4 regions of the Arhodomonas sp. AD133 genome follow, and region 1 is predicted to be linked to each of the others. Evidence: predicted binding sites of a transcription regulator. Region 1 holds the regulator's gene; each other region holds the start of a gene.
What was found. Region 1 encodes sigma-54, which starts transcription at its own class of promoters, with help from an activator protein. Its sites were predicted from a motif close to TGGCANGNTNCNTGCTT; they were not measured.

Region 2: ACPEES_RS19080 (urease accessory protein UreD) is a predicted target of sigma-54. The motif match lies at 1,301-1,317, and genes of this name have one in related genera.
Region 3: flhB (flagellar biosynthesis protein FlhB) is a predicted target of sigma-54. The motif match lies at 933-949, and genes of this name have one in related genera.
Region 4: flgB (flagellar basal body rod protein FlgB) is a predicted target of sigma-54. The motif match lies at 884-900, and genes of this name have one in related genera.

What each region holds. Positions count from the first base shown of each region.
Region 1 is NZ_JBNAZM010000034.1:2,906-5,079, reverse strand. Features, by position in the region: gene ACPEES_RS16400 (RNA polymerase factor sigma-54) at 196-1,671, shown strand; gene hpf (ribosome hibernation-promoting factor, HPF/YfiA family) at 1,689-2,015, shown strand.
Region 2 is NZ_JBNAZM010000047.1:15,031-17,204, reverse strand. Features, by position in the region: gene ACPEES_RS19090 (urease subunit beta) at 1-17, opposite strand, end outside; gene ACPEES_RS19085 (urease subunit gamma) at 68-370, opposite strand; gene ACPEES_RS19080 (urease accessory protein UreD) at 370-1,203, opposite strand; gene ACPEES_RS19075 (monovalent cation:proton antiporter-2 (CPA2) family protein) at 1,524-2,174, shown strand, end outside.
Region 3 is NZ_JBNAZM010000027.1:50,245-52,418, reverse strand. Features, by position in the region: gene flhB (flagellar biosynthesis protein FlhB) at 1-894, opposite strand, end outside; gene fliR (flagellar biosynthetic protein FliR) at 1,079-1,855, opposite strand; gene ACPEES_RS14745 (DUF3501 family protein) at 2,105-2,174, opposite strand, start outside.
Region 4 is NZ_JBNAZM010000027.1:15,385-17,558, forward strand. Features, by position in the region: gene ACPEES_RS14565 (CheR family methyltransferase) at 1-784, shown strand, start outside; gene flgB (flagellar basal body rod protein FlgB) at 940-1,341, shown strand; gene flgC (flagellar basal body rod protein FlgC) at 1,344-1,769, shown strand; gene ACPEES_RS14580 (flagellar hook assembly protein FlgD) at 1,791-2,174, shown strand, end outside.

The sequences.
Region 1 (2,174 bases):
GGATACAACAAGCTTACGCAGCCCCGAATCGCTCGTATCGGGGATCAGGGGCGCGGGGAGTGAAGTTTGGTTGGTCCCAAATGAACAACGGGCAACGCGGCCTGGGCGGATGTCCGACCCAACCCGAAGGGCCGGCGCGGCGTGTCCGCGACACGTCGACGGGCCCTCGCCCGTGGGGAATCCGACGGAACTGACATGAAACAATCTCTCCAGCTCCGGCTCGGCCAGCAACTGACCATGACACCGCAGCTCCAGCAGGCGATTCGCCTGCTCCAGCTGCCCACTCTGGAGTTGCGTGCCGAGATCCAGCAGGCGCTCGATTCCAACCTCATGCTCGAGACCGCCGACGAGCATGACACGTCCACGACGGAAGAGGCGCTGAACGACAGCTACACCGACGAGGATGCCGCTCACGAATCCTCCGAACCCGCCGAGACCACCGGCGATGACGGCAGTGAGCGCCTCAACGACGAGCTCCCCGTGGACAGCGGCTGGGACGACATCTATGACGGCACCACCACCTGGAGCCGCGGCGACCCCGAGCGCGAGGACAACGATCCGATTGCCCGACAGGCGGACGGCGCCGAGACCCTGCGCAACTATCTCACCTGGCAGGCGCAACTGGCCGGCCTGAGCAGCCGCGATCTGGCCATCGCCGAGACCGTTATCGACGCCGTGCGCGACGACGGGTACCTGGACAGCACCGTGGACGACCTGCTCGCCGCCATGCCGGCGGACTGGGAAGTCGCCCCCGAGGAGCTGACGACAGTGCTTACCCGCGTACAGCATTTCGACCCGGTGGGTGTTGCCGCCCGGGACCCGGGGGAATGTCTGCTGCTGCAACTCGCGCAGCTACCGGCGGACACACCGTGGCTCGAAGAGGCACGCACCCTCATCGACCGCTATCTCGACCTGCTCGTCGGCCGGCAGTATGCGCAACTCAAGCGCCGCATGCGTATCAACGGCGAGGCGTTGCAGGCGATCATCAACCTCATTCAGACGCTCGACCCGCATCCGGGCCTGCGTTACGGTCCCCAGAACACGGAGTACGTGATCCCGGACGTGTTCGTGCGCCGACTCGACGGACGCTGGCACGTGGAGATCAACCCGGACGCCTTTCCACGCATTCGCGTCAATCCCGAGTACGCCGCGCTCGTGCGCCGTGCCGACCGCAGCCGCGAGAACAGCATGATGCGCGAGCACCTCCAGGAAGCGCGCTGGCTGATCAAGAGTCTGCATTCGCGCAACGACACGCTCCTGCGGGTCGCCCGATTCATCGTCGACCATCAGCACGGTTTTCTGGAACGCGGCGACGAGGCGATGCAGCCCCTTGTCCTGCGCGAGGTCGCGGAGGCCGTGGAGATGCACGAGTCGACCATCTCGCGCATCACCAACCAGAAATACATGCACACGCCGCGCGGGACGTTCGAATTCAAGTATTTCTTCTCTTCCCATGTGCAGACCGCCGACGGCGGTGAATGCTCGGCGACTGCCATCCGCGCGCGCATCCGACGCCTCATCGCCGCGGAGGACGCCACACGGCCTCTCAGTGACAGCCGCATCGCCAGCATCCTCCGCGAAGAAGGCATCAACGTCGCCCGCCGAACGGTGGCGAAATACCGCGAGGCCATGTCCATCGCCTCGTCCACGGAGCGAAAGAGGCTCGCCTGAGAGCCTAAGGAGGTAGCATGCAGATCGACATCACCGGACATCATGTCGAGGTCACCAATTCGCTGCGCGACTACGTCAATGACAAGTTCGACAAACTCGAGCGCCACTTCGACAACGTCGTTGACGCGCACGTGATCCTGACCGTGGAGAAGCTGACCCAGAAGGCTGAGGCGACGATCGTGGTCAGCGGCGCGCGGCTGTTCGCCGACGCGACCGACGAAGACATGTACGCGGCGATCGACGCGCTGACGGATAAGCTCGACCGCCAGGTGGTCAAACACAAGGAAAAGCGCAGCGATCATCGTCGTACCGAAGGTCCGGTGAGTCAGGCGCTCGAGGAATGAGCTGACGCGGCGCGGACAGGAAGCCCGCGCCGGCGAATAACCGACGACACGCGGGCAAGCGCCCCGGCGCACGGATGCTCCCGCTGCCCCAGCGTGTCGCCTATGCTTTGGTTACCTGGTCTTTTACGAATACGAAGACTGGTAACGGCAATCCGGGGC
Region 2 (2,174 bases), on a different contig from region 1:
ATTTCGCCTGGCTTCATGCAATGGCTCCATGTGTCCTGGATGCGATGACGTGCGAGCCGTTCCATCGCTACGGAATCGGGTCGTGGACAGTGACCAGCTTGGTGCCGTCCGGGAATGTCGCCTCTACCTGCACCTCTCGGAGCATCTCGGGGACGCCGTCCATCACCTGCTCCCGCGTGAGCAACTGCGTGCCGAGGGTCATCATCTCGGCGACGGTTCGCCCGTCACGGGCGCCCTCGACGATGGCATCGGCGATATACGCCATCGCTTCGGGGTAATTCAGGCGCACGCCGCGCTTTAGCCGTCGCTCGGCAACCATGGCTGCCGTTGCGAGCAGCAGCTTGTCCTTCTCTCGTGGAGTGAGCTCCATCAAGTCCTCCAGATACGTGGCTCACAGGCAGGCAGATCCAGCAGCCGCGGTCGCAGCGTCCGCCACACCGGCCGCAGCGTGGCGAAAGCACGTTCGGCGCCGTGGCCGAGCCAGCGGAGCACCAATAGATCGTCCAGGCGGGTCACGCCGGCATTGGCGGCGTCACCGAGTTGCTCGCGGACCGCGCTCACATCACTGTCACCGGCACCGGAGGCGACCATCACCGCCACCGTGTCGGCGCCACCGAGCCCCCAGGGGGCGTTGACCAGCTCGCTACCGCCGGCATAGCGGCTTCGCTCGTGGAGCACGGGGTGCGCGTCCCGAGAGACACTCAGGCGAGCGTCGAAACAGCCCGTGTGGAACGCCGCGGCAGCGGCGGGACGGCCCAGACACAGCACGTCCCAGCCGATGAAGCGCGCCCCCTTCTCCAACACCACATCGAGCGTGCTCGACACGTCGGCGCCATCGAAGACGATCTGCTCCTGCGGCAGCCACTCGAGCGCGCCACCCTCGGCGACGCGCAGCGACTGGTGTTGTCGGGCGCACGGTCCGGCGCTGCGATAGAACTTGCTCGCGCCCGGCGTGGTGATCAGTGCGTGCGCCCCATCACTCACGGCAACCTCGGTCTCGAGGCAATCACCGCCGACGACGCCCCCGGGGGGATGGAGAATGTAGCTGTGGCACACCGACGCCTCGGGATGGAAAGCGCGCTGCACGCGCAGCGGCCCGTAGTGGGCACGGTGAACCGGTACCGTGCGTTCGCCGCGACGCGCAAAGCGCAGGGACAACCCAGCCCGCCAGCCGATGTCCGCATCACCGGCAACCGCACTCACCTTGCGAGGCCGGCTGCCGCCAACGACCCGATGACGCGGCAGGTATACGACGCCATGACAACACTCCTTCGACGACGACATCCGCTTCTCAACGCAATAGCAAACGTTGTGCCAGCCTGCTGAGCGAGACGTCGTCGCCGGGAGCCGGAGGAGTGCACCGACGGGAGGCCCCAGAATGGTCCAAAACGCACCACTTCCGTGCAGTCGCGAATGCCTGTCGCGATCCCACTGGGAGGTTAGAATCGAAGACCGGGTGCGGGGCCAAAGGCAAGAGGCCGCTTCGCGACGCACAACGCCAACGTTCAAAGAGGAGGCGACGTTTGCCGATCTTCGAGGACATTCTCATCCTCCTGGCCAGCTCGGTCATCGTGGTGGCGGTGTTCCGCCGCATGAGCATGCCGCCCATTCTCGGCTATCTCGCGGTAGGCATCGTCCTGGGCCCATCGGTGACCGGCCTGATCGGCGATGGCGAGAACGTGAGAGTGCTCGCCGAGTTCGGGGTCGTGTTCCTGCTGTTCACCATCGGCCTAGAGTTCTCCCTGCCCCAGCTCAAAGCCATGCGCTGGACGGTATTCGGGCTCGGTGGGGCACAGGTGCTGGTCTCCCTGGCGATACTCGCCACGGCTGCTTGGCTGCTGGACGTCTCCCCCGGCGGCTCGGTGGTGCTCGGCGGCGCGCTCGCCCTCTCGTCGACAGCAATCGTGATCAAGCAGCTCACCGAGCAACTCGAGATCCACACCCGGCACGGTCGCCGGGCGGTGGGCGTATTGCTGTTTCAGGACCTGGCCGTGGTGCCGCTGCTGATTCTGATCCCGCTGCTCGGGGAGACCACGGGCAACGGCATTGCCCTGGCCCTGGCCTTGGCCATGGCGAAAGGCATCGCCGTATTCGCTCTGATGCTGGCGATGGGCCGGTGGGTGCTACGCCCGCTGTTTCACGAAGTCGCCGCCGCCCGTTCCAACGAACTGTTC
Region 3 (2,174 bases), on a different contig from region 1:
CAGGTCAGTGCCCTTGGCCACAAGCTTCGGCGCGCGCATGCCCTTTTGCTCATAGCGCAGCGCCACGGCGAAATGCGTCGGGTTGGTGATCACCACGTCCGCCTCCGGTACCGCCTCCATCATCCGGCCCTGGGCGAGCTCCTGCTGAAGCTGACGGATGCGGCCTTTCACCTCCGGCTTGCCTTCGGTGTCCTTGAGCTCGTCCTTCACCTCCTGGCGGGTCATGCGCAGCTTCTTCGTGTGGTCCCAGAGCTGGTAGGGAATATCCACTGCGGCGATGACGATCAGCGAGACGGCGAGCACCAGGAAGGTCCCGAAAAAGAGGTCCGCCGCGCGCGCCGCACCCGACTGCAGCGGCAGCCCGGTGAGCGCCACGAAGTCGTCCAGCTGCAGCCTCACCATGAGCGCGCCCACGACACCGACCACCACGATCTTGGCGAGCGCCTTGGCGAGCTCCATCAGCCCACTCACCCCGAAGAGCCGTTTCAGTCCCTTGAGCGGATTGAGCTTTTCCGGCTTGGGGGCGAGAGCCTTGGCGCTGAACGACCAGCCACCGAGCGCCACCGGCGCGACCACGTTGACCAGCCACATGGATCCTGCGAATGGGATGACCACGAGCAGCCCCTGTACGATCGCCTCCTGAAACATTCTCACCGGCGCCGCAGGGTCGAAGGCTGCCTCACGCTCCAGCGCCAGCGTCCCGCGCAGCAACTCGCCCAGCCCCTTGGCCATGTAACTCCCGAGCGTGAGCAACCCCACCGCCGCGGCGATCATGACCAAAGTCGTCGTCAACTCCCGCGACCGCGGAACCTGCCCCTTGTCCCGCGCTTCCCGCAGGCGTTTCTGGGTCGGTTCTTCGGTTTTCTCCTGCCCGTTCTCGTTTTCTTCGGCCATCGAAGAAGTCCTGATGTGTCAACGAGGCACTGGGAGCGCAGCAGATTTCGTGCCAGGCGCGGAGCTAGCAGCAAGTTCAAAGTTGAAAGCCAAAAGCGTCCGCGAGCAGAGCACGGCAGCTTCCTCCCGGCACGGCTGCGCCCGCTTCCCGCTTGATACTTTCAGCTTTGCACTTGCTTCTTGCTCAACCGCCGAGTATTTGGCGCATCACGTCGAACGCTTGGCGCCAGAGGGCGGACATACGCTCCGGCAGCGAGGGAACGACCAGGGTGAGCAGGATCACGTACCCGGTGAGCATGGTAATCGGGAAGCCCACGGAGAAGATGTTCATCTGCGGGGCGACGCGGGTCATGACGCCAATGATCATATTCACCATCAGCAAAAACGCCAGCGCCGGTAGCGCGAGCACGACGGCGCCCGCGAACATCGTGCTCGCGAACGCCACCACGGTCCGGTAGTCGGCGGCTTCCAGACCGCCGGCGGTGAGCGGCAGCAACCGGAAACTCTCGGCGAGAAGCTGGATGAGCACCAGGTGGCCGCCGAACGCCAGGAAGAGCAGCGTCATCACCACGAGCAGGAACTGCGAGAGCACCGGCACGGGAACACCGGTCTGCGGATCCACCATGGTCGCGAAACCCAGCCCCATGGTCAGCGAGATGCTCTCACCGGCGATCACCACCGCCTGGAATGCCATGGCCAGCACCAGCCCCATGGCCACACCGATGATCACCTGCTGCGCGGCAAGAACCACGGCTGCCGGCGACAGCGGATCGAGCGCCGGCACGCTCTCGACCGCCGGCATCACCGCCACCGTGAGCGCCACGCTGAAGAGCACGCGAATCCGGGTGGGTATCGCCGTGTTGGCGAACACCGGGGCGGCGAGGAGCATGGCGCCGACACGCACGAAGGGCCAGAGGAATTGCCCCAGCCAGGTGGCGAGTTGTGCGGCGTCGATGATCATGGCCCCGGAACCCGGCGCATCTGCTCGTCGTGGGCGGGAGGGTAGCAGGTTTCGTGCCGTGGGCGTTCGTACGTGGCGAGTTCAAAATGACAGGCAAAAAGTGGTGGCCAGCGGGAACGGCGCGGCGGGCGCCGGCCAGCCACTCGAAACGCTAGTCGCTGGAATTTTCACGAACGTGCGGCTTCGCCGCGCCGATCACCATGCCGGTCTCCGATGCGCCTGCGCGCCCGTAGCCCGGCCTACGTCCGTTCATTCGAAATCGCCGGTGAGCGCGGCACGCACTTCATCGGGCATGCGGGCCATGTGGGCGTACTGGGGG
Region 4 (2,174 bases), on a different contig from region 1:
CTTTCTCGAAGAGAGCTGCGGAATCGTGCTGGGCGACAACAAGCAGTACCTCGTCGCCAGCCGCTTGAGTCCACTGATGCGCCATCATGGCATGGCGGATCTGGGGGATCTCGTGCGCCGGCTGCAATCCGCCGGCGGGCAACGGCTGCGTGCGGAAGTCATCGATGCGATGACGACCAACGAGACGCAGTGGTTTCGTGACATCTACCCCTTCAGGATTCTCTCCGACCAACTCTTCCCGGAGTTCGAACACCAGGGCAAACGCCAGGTCCGGATCTGGTCCGCGGCCTGCTCGTCCGGCCAGGAAGCTTACTCCGTGGCCATGACACTCGAGGCGTATCGTGCCCAGGGACGAAATCTTGACGCCCGCATTGTCGGGACGGACATATCCCCCCAGATGGTCGCCCGTGCGACGGCCGCGGAGTACGGCGCCAGCGAGATCCGCAGAGGGTTGAACGATGAGCAGCAGCGTCGGTTTTTCGACGCCGTCGATCGTGAAACGTGGCGCGTCCGTCCCGAGGTGGCGCGGCGGGCGAGCTTTCGCCAGCACAACCTGTTGGAGAGTTTCGCGTTGCTGGGGCGGTTCGACCTCATCCTCTGCCGCAACGTGCTGATCTACTTCTCGCTCGATTGCCGTGCCGACATCCTCCGGCGCATGGGTCAGGCCATGGAACCGGGTGGTTATCTCATGGTCGGTGCCTCGGAGTCCCTGCCCCGGGAGCTGACCGAGTTCGAGATGGTGCGCTGCCGCCCGGGTGTGGTCTACCGCAAGCGCTCGGGCTGATTGTGTGCTGGCACCGCCCGGCGACGGGCGGCACCCCCGGCCGCTCCTTCCTTCCTGCTGCGGTCCGGTCCCTCGCTGAGATGTTGATCGCCAGATCGTTGGCACGCTGATTGCAAAGCAGCTACCGGCATCGTTCAGTTATGAGGTGACCGGATATGAGCGTGTCACTGGACAAGGTCTTCGGTGTGCCGGCGGCGGCGTTGAAGCTGCAGTCGCAGCGGGTTCAGCTCATCGGCGAGAACATCGCCAACGCCGATACGCCCGAATACAAGGCGCGGGACATCGACTTCCGGGCGGCACTCGCTGGCGCCGGCAGCGACCGCGCGTCCCTGGCGACCACCAATGCGCGGCACATCCCCGCCGCCGGTGATGGTCGTGGTGGTGGTGAGCAACGCGTTCAGTATCGTGTGCCCGCCAACCCGTCGCTCGACGGCAATACGGTCGAGGTGCACCGCGAGCAGACGCGTTTTGCCGAGACGTCCGTCCAGTACCAGGCTGCCGTCAACCTTCTCGGATCCCGCATTCAAGGCATCATCGGTGCGCTCAAGGGAGAGTGATCATGGCGCTGTATAACGTATTCGACGTGGCGGGCTCGGCCATGAGCGCCCAGTCGCTTCGTCTCAATCTGACCGCCAGCAATCTGGCGAACGCGGAGACGACCGCCAGCAGTCCCGAGGAAGCCTATCGCGCCAGGCATCCGGTGTTCGCGGCGAAGCTGCAGCAGGCACAGGCCGGCCAGGCGGAGACCTCGAACGGCGTGGAGGTGGGGGTGCGAGGCGTCGTGGAGACCGACGCGCCGGTGCAGGCGCTGCATCAGCCGAACAGTCCGCTCGCCGACGAGAACGGCTATGTCTACCGCTCCAACGTCAATCCCGTCGAGGAGATGGTGAACATGATCTCGGCCTCGCGTTCTTACCAGAACAGCGTCGAGGTGATGTCGACATCGCGCGATCTGATGCTGCAGACGCTGCGGATCGGGCGCTAGGGCCCCAGGGCGCAGGAGGCAATGATGGTGAATATTACCGGCGCGACGGGCACCGGCGGTAGCGAGAACCGTAACGCGACACAGAGCGAGAAGGACCGCACCCAGCTCGGCCAGTCCGATTTCCTCGAGCTGATGACCACGCAGCTTCAGAACCAGGATCCGATGAAACCCATGGAGAACGGCGAGTTCATGGCGCAGATGGCGCAGTTCTCCTCGGCCTCGGGTATCCAGGAGCTGTCGCAGTCGTTCCAGGAGTTCCAGTCGTCGATGACCGGCAACCAGGCGCTGGAAGCCGCAAGCCTGGTGGGTCGCAAGGTGACCGTGGAGAGCAATACCGGTCATCTGCCGGAACAAGGCTCGCTGGAAGGATCCATTCAGCTCGACGGTAACGTCGGAAATCTGACG